Regions from separate parts of the Kosakonia calanthes genome, predicted to be linked through region 3. Evidence: predicted binding sites of a transcription regulator. Region 3 holds the regulator's gene; each other region holds the start of a gene.
The links. The regulator LexA, encoded in region 3, represses DNA repair genes until DNA is damaged. The targets are predictions, from matches to a motif close to TNCTGTATGTACATACAGNA.
Positions count from the first base shown of each region.

Region 1: the regulator LexA is predicted to act here: its motif matches at 2,076-2,095, upstream of umuD (translesion error-prone DNA polymerase V autoproteolytic subunit).
Region 2: the regulator LexA is predicted to act here: its motif matches at 3,370-3,389, upstream of rmuC (DNA recombination protein RmuC).

Region 1 covers NZ_CP151800.1:2,600,815-2,606,061, forward strand. The annotation lists gene mdtI (multidrug/spermidine efflux SMR transporter subunit MdtI) at 1-46, opposite strand, end outside; gene mdtJ (multidrug/spermidine efflux SMR transporter subunit MdtJ) at 33-389, opposite strand; gene AAEY27_RS12145 (AI-2E family transporter) at 781-1,851, opposite strand; gene umuD (translesion error-prone DNA polymerase V autoproteolytic subunit) at 2,118-2,495, shown strand; gene umuC (translesion error-prone DNA polymerase V subunit UmuC) at 2,479-3,732, shown strand; gene smrA (DNA endonuclease SmrA) at 3,729-4,292, opposite strand; gene ogt (methylated-DNA--[protein]-cysteine S-methyltransferase) at 4,763-5,247, shown strand, end outside.
Region 2 covers NZ_CP151800.1:4,521,018-4,526,264, reverse strand. The annotation lists gene metE (5-methyltetrahydropteroyltriglutamate--homocysteine S-methyltransferase) at 1-1,417, shown strand, start outside; gene AAEY27_RS21145 (dienelactone hydrolase family protein) at 1,464-2,270, opposite strand; gene udp (uridine phosphorylase) at 2,531-3,292, shown strand; gene rmuC (DNA recombination protein RmuC) at 3,427-4,884, shown strand; gene ubiE (bifunctional demethylmenaquinone methyltransferase/2-methoxy-6-polyprenyl-1,4-benzoquinol methylase UbiE) at 4,951-5,247, shown strand, end outside.
Region 3 covers NZ_CP151800.1:4,411,307-4,416,553, forward strand. The annotation lists gene zur (zinc uptake transcriptional repressor Zur) at 1-61, shown strand, start outside; gene AAEY27_RS20625 (CsbD family protein) at 386-595, opposite strand; gene dinF (MATE family efflux transporter DinF) at 750-2,084, opposite strand; gene lexA (transcriptional repressor LexA) at 2,160-2,774, opposite strand; gene AAEY27_RS20640 (diacylglycerol kinase) at 2,883-3,251, opposite strand; gene plsB (glycerol-3-phosphate 1-O-acyltransferase PlsB) at 3,381-5,247, shown strand, end outside.

The sequences.
Region 1 (5,247 bases), 1.8 Mb from region 3:
TCGCAATAGCCAGCCATAACGCGTGAACCCACTCAAACGGCGACATGGTTACACTCCTGACACACAGTTTTGCGCGTCCCGGATTTAATCAACACAATGCCGATCACAAGCGTTGTCAGCCCGGCCGCTTTGAGCGGCGATAGCGGTTCATCAAAAAGAACGACGCTCAACACGGTTATCAATACAATGCCGATGCCTTCCCATAATGCGTAGGCCACGCCGAGGGCAATTTTTTTCACCGCGAACGACAGCAAAATATAAGAGAGGGCGATCATCACCAGCATTAAAATAAAACCGCTGTGACTACCGTTAATACTTGCCCATTTCATCGACAGTGTGCCGGTTATTTCAGCAATAATGGCCAGCGCTAATAAAATCCAATAAATCATTTTTTTCTCCTGCTTGAGAATACAATTCCCTGCGGCTTACCGTTCGACGGAAAACCGGAAAAATAGTGTTGTTAGCCGCGCCATGCGCGAGCTCAGGCAGAGAGAAAACTACAGCGCAGAGCGCCAGTATTGGTCGCCAGCAAGCAGGCAGCAAGAGGAGATAGGGAGGGAAAAGCCAGAATTCAGGTTGCTGAACAGCATGTCCATATAGTTACAATTATCCGCGAATTGCTTCTCGTCGGGGCGGATTAAAATTGTCCTCAGTGGTTAAACACCGCGTATTTTTAACATGCCTTAAGATTTTACTCAAAGCCTTTGCACTTCTTTACCCGGCATTTATTTCTGAAAGTAATACACGCTGCCGTTTATTTTCGACAGCGTGTTTACCGTTTTATTTTTGCGGATCGTTAAGCGTATTGGCGCGTGCTTCCGCCAGCAAATTCCACGAGGAAATAAACAACGCGGCAATCATTGGCCCCAGCACAAAACCGTTAATGCCAAAGAACTGCAAACCGCCGAGCGTCGTCAGCAGGATCAGGTAATCCGGCATGCGGGTATCTTTGCCCACCAGCAGCGGGCGCAAAATATTGTCGGCCAGACCTACCACAATCACGAAATAGAGCGTCAAGATTGTCGCGGTGACAAGTTCACCCGTGGAGTAGAGGAAAATCACTGCCGGGATCCAGACAATCGCGGTGCCGACCGCCGGGATCAGGGACAAGAACGCCATCAGCGCGGCCCATAGCAGGCTGCCATTAAAACCGGCAAACCAGAAACCAATGCCGCCGAGCGCGCCCTGCACTATCGCCACCACCAGCGTACCCTTCACGGTTGCCCGTGCTACACCCGCGAATTTCAGGAATAAGCGGCGTTTAATTTTCGCCGACAGCGGCGTCACTTCGTAGATTTTACGCACCAGCGATGCGCCATCTTTCAGCAAGAAGAACAGCAGATAAACCATCAGACAGAAGCTGACCGTGATGCCCAATGTGCCCTTGCCGATAATCACCGCGCTGCCCGCCAGATAGCGTCCGACATTCAGCGCCACGCCGGAGAGTTTTTCTCGGATCGACGCGACCGAGTCAAAATCATTTTCGCGCAATGAATTTTTTGCCCACTCCGGCAGGTGCGCAATCCCGTTGCTCAATAGTTGCGGCAAGTCCGTGGCATTGCTTTGCAGGCGCTGGTACAGGCTATTGATCTCCACGGCAAGCGAAGAGATAACGATCATCATCGGGATAAAAACCAGTATGCAGATCAGCAGCACGGTAATCAGCGAGGCGATACCGTTACGCCCGTTCATCAGCGCCGACAGACGCCTGCGCAGCGGATAAAAGATCAGGGCCAGGATCACCGCCCAGATAATGGCGGAGTAATACGGCTGGATCAGGCTGAAAAACGCCAGACTTACCAGTAATAACAAAACGATAAAGAAGAAATTATTGCTTTTGAGTGTCGTCATGCGAGCCGTCCATTGGATAAATTGCAACTAAGTGTAGTGGCTTACCTATTGATTGTAAAAGAATTACCCTTCCATTCGCGGAGAATGCAGAGACGTTTCGCGACGGCAAATCCTCATTAGTTAGCGTGGAGCATTAAAAGTTTAAGGCGGCTAAATTTCCTCTCACATCAGGATCTTCTGATGATCCTTTCATTGGGTACTTGATCAATGCGTGAGAACAACGATACTGTATTTATATACAGTACCAATAAAGATTCACACTCATTATGACTACCAGCGCCTTTCCCAGCCCGGCTGCGGACTATATCGAAGATGCGATCGACCTTGTCAAAAGCCTGATCGCCCACCCGTCGGCCACATATGTGATACGCGCATCGAGCGATGCCATGTGCGATTCGGCGATCCTGCCGGGTTCACTGCTGCTGGTGGACACCAGCCTGCAACCGGGCGATGGCGATATCGTCGTCGCCCGGCTGTTAAGCGGCTTTACCGTTAAGCGCCTGCGTTTGCGGCCCCGCCCGCAATTGGTGGCGGATAACCCCGCTTACCCGGTCGTAAAAATCGATGAAGAAGAAGGCGCGCACATTGTAGGCGTGGTGACCACCGTAATTACCTTGCCGGCTCGCCATGTACGCGCTCGTTGATGTGAACTCGTTCTATACCAGTTGCGAAACTGTCTGGCGGCCGGATTTAACCGGCAAACCGGTGGTCGTGCTCTCGAACAATGACGGCTGCGTAATTTCGCGGTCGGCCGAAGCCAAAGCACTCGGCATCAATATGGCGGAGCCTTTTTTCAAACAAAAAGAGCTGATGCAGCGCCACGGCGTGGCAGTTTTCAGCAGCAACTACGCGCTGTATGGCGACATGAGCCACCGGGTGATGACCCTGCTGGAAGAGATTTGTCCGGGCGTGGATATGTACAGCATCGATGAAGCATTTGTCGATTTGACCGGTATCCCGCACCTGAGAGCGTTCGGGAAAACGATACGCGATGCCATTTATCAACGCACCATGCTCACTGTCGGGGTGGGCATTGCCCCGACCAAAACGCTGGCGAAACTGGCGAACCACGCCGCCAAAAAATGGCCGGAACAATCGCGCGGCGTTGTGGATTTATCGCGCCAGGTAAACCAGCACAAGCTGATGGCGGCTCTGCCGGTCGGCGATGTCTGGGGCATTGGCCGTCGGCTGAGCAAAAGGCTGGACGCAATGGGCATTGATACCGTGCTCAAGCTGGCGCAGAGCGATCTGTGGTTTATCCGTAAAAATTTCAGCGTGGTGCTTGAGCGAACGGTACGCGAGTTGCGCGGTGAACCCTGCCTGGGATTTTCTGAATTTTCACCGTCCAGGAACGAAATCATCAGTTCCCGCTCATTTGGCCAGCGCGTCAGTGATTACGCCTCTGTGCGCGAAGGTATTTGTACCTGGGCGGCGCGGGCCGCTGAGAAATTGCGCGCCGAGCACCAATATTGTCGCTATGTCGGCGCCTTTATTAAGAGCAGCCCTCACGATGACGATGAACCTTATTACAGCAATCGCGCGGGAATACGTTTGCTAACGCCAACCCATGACACGCGGGATATTATCGCCGCGGCAACGCGTAGCCTGGATATTATCTGGAAGCAAGGCCCGCGTTATCAAAAAGCCGGCGTAATGCTGGGCGATTTTTTCAGCAAAGGCGTGGCACAACTTAATTTATTTGATGAGTACGCCCCGCAGGGAAATAGCGAGGCGCTTATGCATGTGCTGGACAGATTAAATAAGAAAGGCAACAAATTGTGGTTTGCGGGCCAGGGGGTAACACCCGACTGGACGATGAAGCGCTCCCTGCTTTCACCCGCCTGGACCACCCAACTGGATGATGTCCCCCAGGCCGGTTAGCGGCTGCGCTTGGCGTGCCGCTCCCAGTTTTCGTGCTTCGCCTGCTCGGATTTGCGCAGCGCGACATAGCACGCGCCGCTGCCGCCGTGGTGCGGCAACGCCACGCAGAACGCCTGCACATCATCAAACTCAGACAACCAGCGCGCAAGATAGCTGCGCACAATGTTGGGGTGCGAATTATCCTCGCGCCCTTTGCCATGAATGATGAGTAGATTGCGTAGCCCATCCTGCCGGCATTGATACATAAAGCGAAACAGCGCCTGTCGACACTGCTCTACTGGCTGGCGCAGGAGATTCAGACTCGCCTGCTGGGGATATTTCCCCAGGCGCAGCTTATCAATCACGCCGTTTTGCAGACCCTCGCGCCTGAACTCTAGCGGCGTATCGAGAGGAATAATGTCCAGGAAATCGGTGGTTAAAAAGTTATCGAGTTGCAGGGTGTCAACGCGCTGCAAGGTGCGGGAATTATGGCTCGGTTGCCAGTGCACATCGGCGCTGTGCTTTAGAGGTTGGACATCCTCCATGGCGTCAAGGAACAGGGATTTGTCGTCAGGGTTCATGGGGCAGTCCTCCAGCTACTTCTGCTGAGGTACTATAGCTGGCGTGGCGCGCACGCTCAACGACTAACGCCGATTAACCCCTTGCACGTTAACGGGTTAAAAACCTTAACGTAAATTACAACGATATTAATACTCTAAATTTCAGTTAAGTTATCGTGAAATCAATCACCATTTCGTGCTGGTAATAGAAATTGTAACCGCTATAACTATATTTACCACGCAAGGAAAAAAAAGCGAACAATAAAGAAAGGACGCATTTTTGTGTGTACTGTAGAGCCTGGCGGATGTCGGCAGGCTCTATTTTTTTATTATTTTAAAAAATAGAATATATCATCCATTACATAACAAGCCGCTCCGAAATTATATTTCCAGCTGAAAATTCTGACCGCAAACAAGCGTACCTTTGGGGTATGGTGGCAGCAGGTTTTGTCTGATAAATTGACGCCGCTAACCACCGTTAAGGATGCCCGATGCTCACCCTGCTTGAAGATAAGATCTCTACCCCGCTTGGCCCGTTATGGGTGCTGTGCGATGAGCGTTTTCAGCTTCGCGCGGTCGAATGGGAAGAACATAGCGCTCGCATGGTCGAACTGCTGAATATTCATTATCGCAGCGAAGGGTATCAGCGCATCGCGGCACGTAATCCGGGCGGATTAAGCCAGAAATTGCAGGATTATTTTGCCGGCGATCTGGCGATTATCGATACGCTGCCGACAGCAACCGGCGGAACGCCTTTTCAGCGCGAAGTGTGGCAGATGTTGCGCACCATCCCTTGCGGGCAAGTGATGCATTACGGTCAACTGGCGGAAATCCTCGGGCGCACGGGTGCCGCTCGCGCAGTGGGCGCGGCCAATGGCGCAAACCCGGTGAGCATTGTTGTTCCCTGCCACCGCGTGATTGGGCGTAACGGCACCATGACCGGTTATGCGGGCGGCGTGCAGCGCAAAGAGTGGCT
Region 2 (5,247 bases), 110 kb from region 3:
TGACTGGTTACTCTCCGCTGGCCTGGTTAATGGCCGAAACGTCTGGCGTGCCGACCTGACTGAGAAATACGCGCAAGTGCAACAGATTGTCGGGAAACGCCCGCTATGGGTCGCTTCCTCTTGCTCTCTGCTGCACAGCCCGATCGATCTGAGCGTCGAAACGCGTCTTGATGAAGAGGTAAAAAGCTGGTTCGCCTTCGCCCTGCAAAAATGCCAGGAACTGGCGCTGCTGCGCGATGCGCTGAACAGCGGCAACACCGAAAAACTGGCGCAATGGAGTGCGCCGATTCAGGCTCGTCGCCACTCTACCCGTGTGCATAACACCGCCGTGGCAACACGCCTGGCGGCGATCACGGCGCAAGACAGCCAACGCCACAGCCCGTACGGCGAGCGTGCTCAGGCGCAACGCGCCCGCTTTAACCTGCCAGCCTGGCCGACAACGACCATCGGTTCATTCCCACAAACCACTGAAATCCGCGGCCTGCGCCTGGACTTCAAAAAAGGCAATCTGGACGCCACGAACTACCGCACCGGCATCGCGGAACATATTAAACAAGCGATTGCCGAGCAGGAGCGCCTGGGGCTGGATGTGCTGGTGCACGGCGAAGCCGAGCGTAACGACATGGTGGAATACTTCGGTGAGAACCTCGACGGTTTCGTCTTTACGCAAAATGGCTGGGTACAGAGCTACGGTTCCCGCTGCGTGAAACCGCCGGTAGTGATCGGCGACGTCAGCCGCCCGGAAGCGATCACCGTCGAGTGGGCGAAGTATGCGCAGTCCCTGACCGACAAACCGGTGAAAGGCATGCTGACTGGCCCGGTGACCATTCTTTGCTGGTCGTTCCCGCGTGAAGATGTCAGCCGCGAAACCATCGCCAAACAAATTGCGCTGGCATTGCGTGATGAAGTGGCGGATCTGGAAGCCGCAGGTATCGGCATTATCCAGATTGATGAACCGGCCCTGCGCGAAGGTTTGCCACTGCGCCGTAGCGATTGGGATGCTTACCTGGCATGGGGCGTGGAAGCTTTTCGAATCAACGCCGCCGTGGCGAAAGACGACACGCAAATCCACACGCACATGTGCTATTGCGAGTTCAACGACATCATGGATTCCATCGCCGCGCTGGATGCCGACGTGATCACCATTGAAACCTCGCGTTCCGATATGGAACTGCTGGAGTCGTTCGAAGAGTTCGAATACCCGAACGAAATCGGACCGGGCGTGTATGACATTCACTCGCCGAATGTGCCGAGCGTGGAATGGATCGAAGCGCTGTTGCAGAAAGCGGCGCAGCGTATCCCGGCGGAGCGCTTGTGGGTGAACCCGGACTGCGGCCTGAAAACCCGCGGCTGGCCGGAAACGCGTAGCGCGCTGGCGAACATGGTGAAAGCCGCGCAGAACCTGCGTCAGAAATAAGTTGCTCTATCGCGCCGCCTGTTGCGAAACCGGCGGCGCAAAAACACTATTTCTTACCGTACTGCGAAAACCAGGCCAGCATGCGCTGCCAGCCATCTTTGGCGGATTCTGCATGATAGCTCGGACGGTAATCCGCGTTAAAAGCATGTCCCGCGTCGGGATAGACAATAATCTCCGCGTTGGCATTCGCCGCCCGCAGTGCCTGGCGCATGGTTTCCACGCTCTCAAGAGGAATGCCGGTATCCTGCCCGCCATATAAGCCGAGCACGGGCGCGTTCAAATTGGTGGCGATATCTATCGGATTGTTTGGCGAGTTCAGCGTTTTTTCACCCGTCAGTTTGCCGTACCAGGCCACAGCGGCTTTCAGTTGTGGATTGTGCGCGGCGTACAGCCAGGCGATGCGACCGCCCCAGCAAAAACCGGTGACCATCAGTTGATGCGCATTGCCGCCATTGCGCGCCGCCCAATTGGCGACGTGATCGAGGTCGGCCAGCACTTGGGCATCTGGCACTTTACTGACCAGCGCGCTAAGCAGCGTCTGGACATCGGTGAAATCATTCGGATCGCCCTGGCGGAAATAGAGCTCCGGCGCGATGGCAAGATAGCCTTCCAGCGCCAGGCGACGGCACAGATCGCGAATGTGTTCATGCACGCCGAAAATTTCCTGTACCACAATCACGATCGGTAACGGGCCGTCCGCGTCTTTCGGGCGGGCATGGAAAGCGGGCATGTTGTCGCCCTGAGTTGGAATGGAGGTTTCGCCGGCGATTAAGGCGTCTTCCGGCGTGTTTACAATCGTTGTAGCAAGTGGTGAAGCCGCAGGTGCAAAGCCCGGCTGTTTGTTGGTTGTCATGGCATTCTCCCTACCCTTTATTAGCGCTCCAATAACTATAGTCGGGAAGGTTGTCGCGTGCGCAAAACACCGTTGCGTCGTCTATCTTTGCTGCTGAGTTGTCGGATACAACATGTTAATGTGATGTGTTTCACTATTTTATGGAAATGAAGTGCAACCATTTTCATTCATGGTGACACCAGTCACGAAATCAAGCCCATGGCTTCTGTAAAGTGCCTTTTTACCTCTCCTGATAAAAACCAACCACAGAGGAGTCTGTTATGTCCAAGTCTGATGTTTTTCATCTCGGCCTCACCAAAACCGATTTACAAGGGGCTACGCTGGCCATCGTCCCTGGCGATCCTGAGCGTGTGGAAAAGATCGCCGCGCTGATGGATAAGCCGGTCAAACTGGCATCGCATCGTGAATTCACCAGCTGGCGCGCAGAGCTTGATGGCAAACCGGTTATCGTTTGCTCCACCGGCATCGGCGGGCCTTCTACCTCTATCGCAGTCGAAGAGCTGGCGCAGCTTGGTATCCGCACTTTCCTGCGCGTGGGAACCACCGGCGCGATTCAGCCGCATATCAATGTGGGCGACGTGCTGATTACGACCGCTTCCGTGCGCCTCGATGGTGCCAGCCTGCACTTTGCGCCGATGGAATACCCGGCGGTGGCTGACTTCGCGTGCACAACCGCGCTGGTCGCGGCGGCAGATGCGATTGGTGCCACCAAACACATCGGCGTTACCGCGTCTTCTGACACCTTCTATCCGGGCCAGGAGCGTTACGACACCTTCTCCGGCCGTGTTGTGAACCGTTACAGAGGTTCAATGGAAGAGTGGCAATCCATGGGCGTAATGAATTATGAAATGGAATCAGCAACGCTGCTGACCATGTGCTCCAGCCAGGGCCTGCGCGCCGGAATGGTCGCCGGGGTGATTGTGAATCGCACCCAGCAGGAGATCCCGAACGCCGAAACCATGAAGCAAACCGAAAGCCATGCGGTGAAAATTGTCGTCGAAGCCGCGCGTCGCCTTTTGTAATCTTGCTTCCAAATTTAGAAGGCCGACCTGTTCGGCCTTTTTTATTTGCGTACTTCCTCGCAGGAAAAACCCTTCCAAACTGGACGTTTATACAGCACAATTCCGGCTGATGTGCATTATGAACAGGGGGCGTGGTGGATACTTCAATCATTGTGTTGGCAGCGGTTGCGCTGGCAGGGCTACTGGTCGGCTGGCTGGCAGCAAGCTGGCGCGGGGCGCAGCAACAGGCGGAATTGCTTGCTGAGCAGCGCGATGTCTTTAGTGAATTAAGCGCCGCTCGCCAGCAAATCAGCCAGAACGAACACTGGCGCGAAGAGTGCGAATTGCTCAATAACGAGCTGCGCAGCCTGCAACATATCAACAGTTCGCTGGAGGCGGATCTCCGCGAAGTCACTACCCGGCTGGAATCCACCCAGCTGCATGCCGAAGAAAAACTGCGCCAGATGCACAGCAGCGAACAGCGTTTGAGCGAACAATTCGAGAACCTGGCCAACCGTATTTTTGAGCAGAGTAACCGTCGGGTCGATGAGCAGAATCGCCAAAGCCTGAATGGCCTGCTGACGCCGCTGCGTGAGCAGCTTGACGGCTTTCGACGCCAGGTGCAGGAGAGCTTTGGTCAGGAGGCGCGCGAACGCCACACGCTGGCGCATGAGATTCGCAACTTGCAGCAACTCAACGCCCAGATGGCGCAAGAAGCCATCAATCTGACCCGCGCATTAAAAGGCGACAACAAAACCCAGGGCAACTGGGGCGAAGTGGTGTTGACCCGCGTACTTGAAGCCTCCGGCCTGCGCGAAGGCTACGAATATGAAACTCAGGTCAGCCTGGAGAATGACAGCCGCGCCCGCATGCAGCCGGACGTTATCGTGCGTCTTCCGCAGGGCAAAGACGTGGTGATCGATGCCAAAATGACGCTGGTGGCTTACGAGCGTTACTTCAACGCCGAAGATGAATTCACCCGTGAAGGCGCATTGCAGGAGCATATTGCGTCGGTGCGTAACCATATTCGCCTGCTGGGGCGAAAGGATTACCAGCAATTGCCCGGTCTGCGCAGCCTGGATTACGTGCTGATGTTTATCCCGGTGGAACCGGCGTTTCTGATTGCGCTCGACAGACAGCCAGAACTGATCACCGAAGCGCTAAAAAACAACATAATGCTGGTCAGCCCGACGACGCTTTTGGTGGCGCTGCGCACCATTGCCAATTTGTGGCGTTATGAGCATCAGAGCCGCAACGCCCAGCAAATTGCGGAGCGAGCGAGCCGTCTGTATGACAAAATGCGCCTGTTTGTCGACGATATGAGCGCCATCGGGCAAAGTCTGGATCGCGCGCAGGACAACTATCGGCAGGCGATGAAAAAACTCAGTTCCGGGCGTGGCAACCTGCTCGTTCAGGCCGAGGCGTTCCGCGGGCTTGGCGTGGAGATCAAACGCGAGATTAATCCGGAATTGGCCGCCGAAGCGCAGGCGCAGGACGAAGAGTCTCGTCTGCGAGCGGGGGAAGATGGGTTAAACGATCGTAATGAAGACAACGCATTAGACACCGCCGCGCCGGGTGATGAACCCGCGCCGAAGGCGTCGTCGGGTGGTTGAATCGTAGGGCAAATGCGTCCAATCTGATACACTTCATAAACAAATTCTTAAATAGCAGGCACTAAGATGGCGGAAGATTCAAAAGAGACGACACACTTTGGTTTTCAGACCGTCGCCAAGGAAAATAAAGCCGATATGGTGGCGCATGTTTTCCATTCGGTCGCATCAAAATATGACGTCATGAACGACTTGATGTCGATGGGCATTCACCGTTTGTGGAAGCGCTTTACTATTGATTGCAGCGGCGTCCGTCGCGGGCAAAAAGTTCTTGATCTGGCTGGCGGTACCGGTGACCTCACCGCTAAATTCTCCCGCCTGGTAGGCGAAACCGGCCAGGTTGTACTGGCCGATATCAACGAATCA
Region 3 (5,247 bases):
CCGTCATCACAGTGATTGCCAGCATGACCACAGCATTCAAGTTAAAAAGAAACCACGCTAACTACTTATTTTCTTCTATTATTTTTCGCTTTTCGCGTCTTTCACTTTCTATATCCCGAAAGATTTCGCGTTTTAGCAAGGCGGCAAGCGCACGAATCAAGAGGAGCATACTCAAGTATGTGACTCTTGTGAGTAAGCGTAGCCAACGCAGAAAAAACGTGAAAGATAAAGGGATTGGGGAGCATACATCAGTATGTGACCCGTGTGAGTAAGTGCAGCAAACGCCGATAAAACGTGAAAGATAAAGGGAGATAAGGGATGGTACATCCTTGTACCTTCGGGCAGGGTAGCCTTTAAAACTTAACACTTTGAGGGGGAGTGCTTGCTACCAGCGGTAATCGTTACGCGTTTCCCAATCCGTAACTTCCTTCTCCGCCTGATCTTTTGCGTAACCGTAACGCTCCTGGATTTTACCAACCAGCTGCTCACGTTTACCTTCGATGACCGTCATATCGTCATCGGTGAGTTTGCCCCATTTCTCTTTAACAGTACCTTTGAACTGTTTCCAGTTACCGCCGACTTCGTCTTTATTCATAGTTGACTCCTTATCGTTCGGTTAAAAATAACGTTCTCGTTGTGCTGAACGTAATGATTATTGTAGTTAAGGATTCCGCATAATGTTTCATATTCGGAATCTTCACCCATCCAAACGACAAGAAATAGTGAGTGCGAGTCGAGAAAAAGCGTGATCAAGAGTGGTCGACAGCGGCAAACCAGCTGCCATTACGCCAGTGACGTCGCCACACCAGCGCAAGCGTCAGGCCGCGCAACGCCAGAAACACGGCCAGCGATAACCATAAACCGTGGTTGCCAAGCACAGGTACTGTCAGAAGCGTGACGGCAAAACCCGCCGCGGCGATCGCCATACTGTTTCGCATCTCAGCGGCGCGCGTGGCGCCAACGAACATGCCATCTAACAAATAACACCACACACCCACCAGCGGCAGAACAACTTGCCAGATCAGGTAATGCCCGGCGAGCTGTTGCAGCTCTGGCAAAGAGGTTAATAGCGCAATGATCGGCTTGCCCGCCAGCGCATAAACGGCGGCGAAAGCCACGGCGACAAGCCCGGCCTGACGGCATGCGGCTCGCCAGATATGCAGCAACTGGCTGCCATCGCGCGCACCGTAAGCCTGCCCGGAATGCGCTTCAACCGCGTAAGCAAAGCCGTCCAGCGCATAGGCGGTGAAGGTCAGAAACATCATCAGCACCGCATTGGCGGCGACCGTCTCACTGCCAAGACGCGCACCCAACACTGTTATCGAACCGAAGCAGAGTTGCAGCAACAGCGAGCGCAACATGATGTCGCGGTTCAGCGCCAGCAAACGCCGGACACCACCGCGCCAGGCATTTTTTAGCATCGACAACGCGATGCCCCGCCGCTGCAACACCTGCCAGACCATCAGCAACCCGATAGCAAACGTCACATATTCGGCAATCACCGTGGCGAGCGCCGCGCCCTGCACATTCATATGCAGACCCATAACCAGCCATAAATCGAGCACGATATTGAAGACGTTGCCCACCACCAGCAGGATCACCGGTGCGCGGGCATACTGCACACCAAGTAGCCAGCCGAGCAGCACCAGATTCCCCAGCGACGCGGGCGCACTGAGCCAGCGAATTTCAAGAAAACGCCGCGCCTGAAATAACACAGCCTCGCTTCCGCCGGTGATATGCAAAGCAAGATCGATAAGGGGTGTGCGTAGCAAAACAATCAGAACACCCGCGCCAAGTGCCAGTAAAAGAGGCTGCACAAGTGCGCGCGCTAGCGCGAAGGCGTTTTTCGCGCCGAAAGCCTGAGCGGTAAGACCGGTCGTGCTCATGCGCAGAAACAGCAGCAGCATAAATAAGAAGCTGGTTGCCGTTGCGCCAATCGCCACGCCGCCGAGATAAACGGGACTATCGAGATGCCCAATAACAGCGGTATCCACCAGCCCCAACAGTGGGACAGTGATGTTAGAGAAGATCATGGGCAGCGCGAGCCGCCACAGAGCTTTGTCGGATGCGGTCAGCAGCGGCATAGCATGAGCGTTAATGGATGAGAATAGAATGACGCTGCGGCGCGAAATACTGCACCGCAGCAGAGAAAGTGGGCGTTACAGCCATTCACCGTTGCGGATGACGCCAACCGCCAGCCCTTCAATGGTGAAGTTTTGATCGCGCAGGTCGACAACAATTGGGGAAAAGTCGGTGTTTTCCGGTAACAGTTCAACGGTGTTGCCCTGCTTTTTCAGGCGCTTAACGGTTACTTCGTCTTCGATACGCGCCACAACCACCTGGCCGTTACGTACATCCTGCGTTTTATGCACCGCCAGCAGATCGCCGTCCATAATACCGATATCTTTCATCGACATACCGCTAACGCGCAGCAGGAAATCCGCATGCGGTTTAAAAAGGCTGGGATCGACCTGATAGTGGCCTTCGATATGCTGTTGCGCCAGCAGCGGTTCACCCGCAGCGACGCGACCAATCAGCGGCAGCCCGGCATCATTTTCTTCTTCCACCAGCAGGCGAAGACCACGTGATGCGCCAGATACGATTTCGATCACCCCTTTGCGTGCCAGCGCTTTAAGGTGTTCTTCGGCTGCATTTGGGGAACGGAACCCCAATTGCTGTGCGATTTCCGCACGCGTCGGTGGCATACCGGTTTGGGTGATACGATCGCGAATAAGATCGAACACCTCTTGCTGCCTGGCCGTTAATGCTTTCATCCCGCCCCCTGGGTGTATATACAGTTATGCTGTGAGTATATACAGTTAACGGCGATTTTGAAACCAAAATTAAGTAAAAAACCAGGGCGTTATCGAATTATGGAACCCCTATCGAAAATGCGACCAAAGCAGCGAGATCCAGGTAAACAGCGCCAGTAGAATCGACATCAGCACCGCCGCCGACCCCATATCTTTTGCCCGGCCGGAAAGCTCATGGAATTCAGAACCTATACGGTCGACCACCGCTTCGATGGCGCTATTGAGGATTTCGACAATCATCACCAGCGTAACGGAGCCAATTAACAGGACACGGGTTATCGCGTCGATATCCAAAAAGGCGGCAATAATAATAGCCAGAATGACCGCCACCGCCTCCTGTCGAAATGCGGCTTCATTGATCCAGGCGGCACGTATACCTTTCCAGGAATATCCCGCGGCTTTAATGATCCGGGTGAGTCCGGTGCTATTATTGGCCATTAAAAGAACCTTTTTAAAAATTAAGCGTCAATGTCTACGCAAGCGCGTAGCAGTACAACAGAAATTATGCGCGCTTTCTGATATTCTTGCGGCGCAATGGCACTATTAACCAGAGGCTTTACATCCTTTATGTCCGGCTGGCCACGAATTTACTACAAATTACTGAATTTACCATTAAGCGTGCTGGTAAAAAGTAAATCGATTCCTGCAGAACCTGCACAGGAACTGGGTCTCGATACATCACGTCCCATCATGTACGTGTTGCCTTATAACTCTAAGGCTGACTTGATGACTTTGCGCGCTCAGTGTCTGGCACATGAATTGCCCGATCCCCTGGAACCGCTGGAAATCGACGGCGCGCTGTTACCACGTTTCGTGTTTATCCACGGCGGCCCGCGTGTATTCACCTATTACACGCCGAAAGAAGAGTCGATCAAACTGTTTCACGACTACCTGGATTTGCACCGCAGCCATCCTGATTTGGATGTGCAAATGGTGCCGGTGTCGGTGATGTTTGGCCGCTCGCCAGGGCGTGAAAAAGGCGAAATCAACCCGCCGTTACGCATGCTGAATGGCATCCAAAAATTCTTTGCTGTCTCCTGGCTTGGCCGCGACAGCTTTGTGCGTTTCTCTCCGCCGGTTTCGCTGCGCCGTATGGCGACCGAACACGGCACGGATAAAATCATCGCGCAGAAACTGGCGCGCGTGGCGCGTATGCACTTCGCCCGTCAACGCCTGGCTGCGGTTGGCCCTCGCCTGCCGGCACGCCAGGATCTGTTCAATAAACTGCTTTCGTCCAAAGCGATTGCCCGCGCGGTCGAAGATGAAGCGCGCAGCAAAAAAATCTCTCATGATAAAGCGCAGCAAAACGCCATCGCCTTGATGGAAGAGGTTGCCGCCAACTTCTCCTACGAGATGATTCGCCTGACCGACCGTATCCTTGGCTTCACCTGGAACCGTCTCTATCAGGGCATCAACGTGCATAACGCCGAGCGCGTGCGTCAGCTAGCGCACGATGGCCACGAAATTGTCTATGTGCCCTGCCACCGCAGCCATATGGACTATCTGCTGCTCTCGTACGTGCTCTATCACCAGGGGCTGGTGCCGCCGCATATTGCCGCCGGTATCAACCTGAATTTCTGGCCCGCCGGGCCGATTTTCCGCCGCCTGGGCGCCTTCTTTATTCGCCGTACCTTTAAAGGCAACAAGCTCTATTCCACGGTGTTCCGCGAATATCTGGGCGAGTTGTTCAGCCGCGGTTATTCGGTGGAATATTTCGTCGAAGGCGGTCGTTCACGCACCGGGCGTTTGCTGGATCCGAAAACCGGTACGCTGTCGATGACTATCCAGGCGATGCTGCGCGGCGGCACGCGCCCCATCACGCTGGTGCCGATTTATATCGGCTATGAGCATGTGATGGAAGTCGGGACCTACGCCAAAGAACTGCGCGGCGCGACCAAAGAGAAAGAGAGCCTGTTGCAGATGGTGCGCGGCCTGAGCAAGCTGCGTAACCTGGGTCAGGGGTATGTGAACTTCGGCGAGCCTATTCCGTTGATGAACTACCTGAACCACCATGTGCCGGAGTGGCGCGAATCGATCGATCCGATTGAAGCTATCCGCCCGGCATGGCTGACGCCAACGGTGAATAACATTGCCGCCGATCTGATGGTGCGCATTAATAACGCGGGCGCGGCGAACGCCATGAACCTGTGTTGTACGGCGCTGCTGGCATCGCGTCAGCGTTCGCTGACCCGCGAGCAACTGACCGAACAGCTCAATTGCTACCTCGATTTGATGCGTAACGTGCCGTATTCCCCGGATTCAACGGCCCCGGCCGCCAGCGCGGCACAGCTTATCGATCACGCGCTGCAGATGAACAAGTTCGAGGTCGAGAAAGACACCATCGGCGATATCATCATTCTGCCGCGCGAGCAGGCAGTGCTGATGACTTATTACCGCAACAACATCGCACACATGCTGATGCTGCCATCGCTGG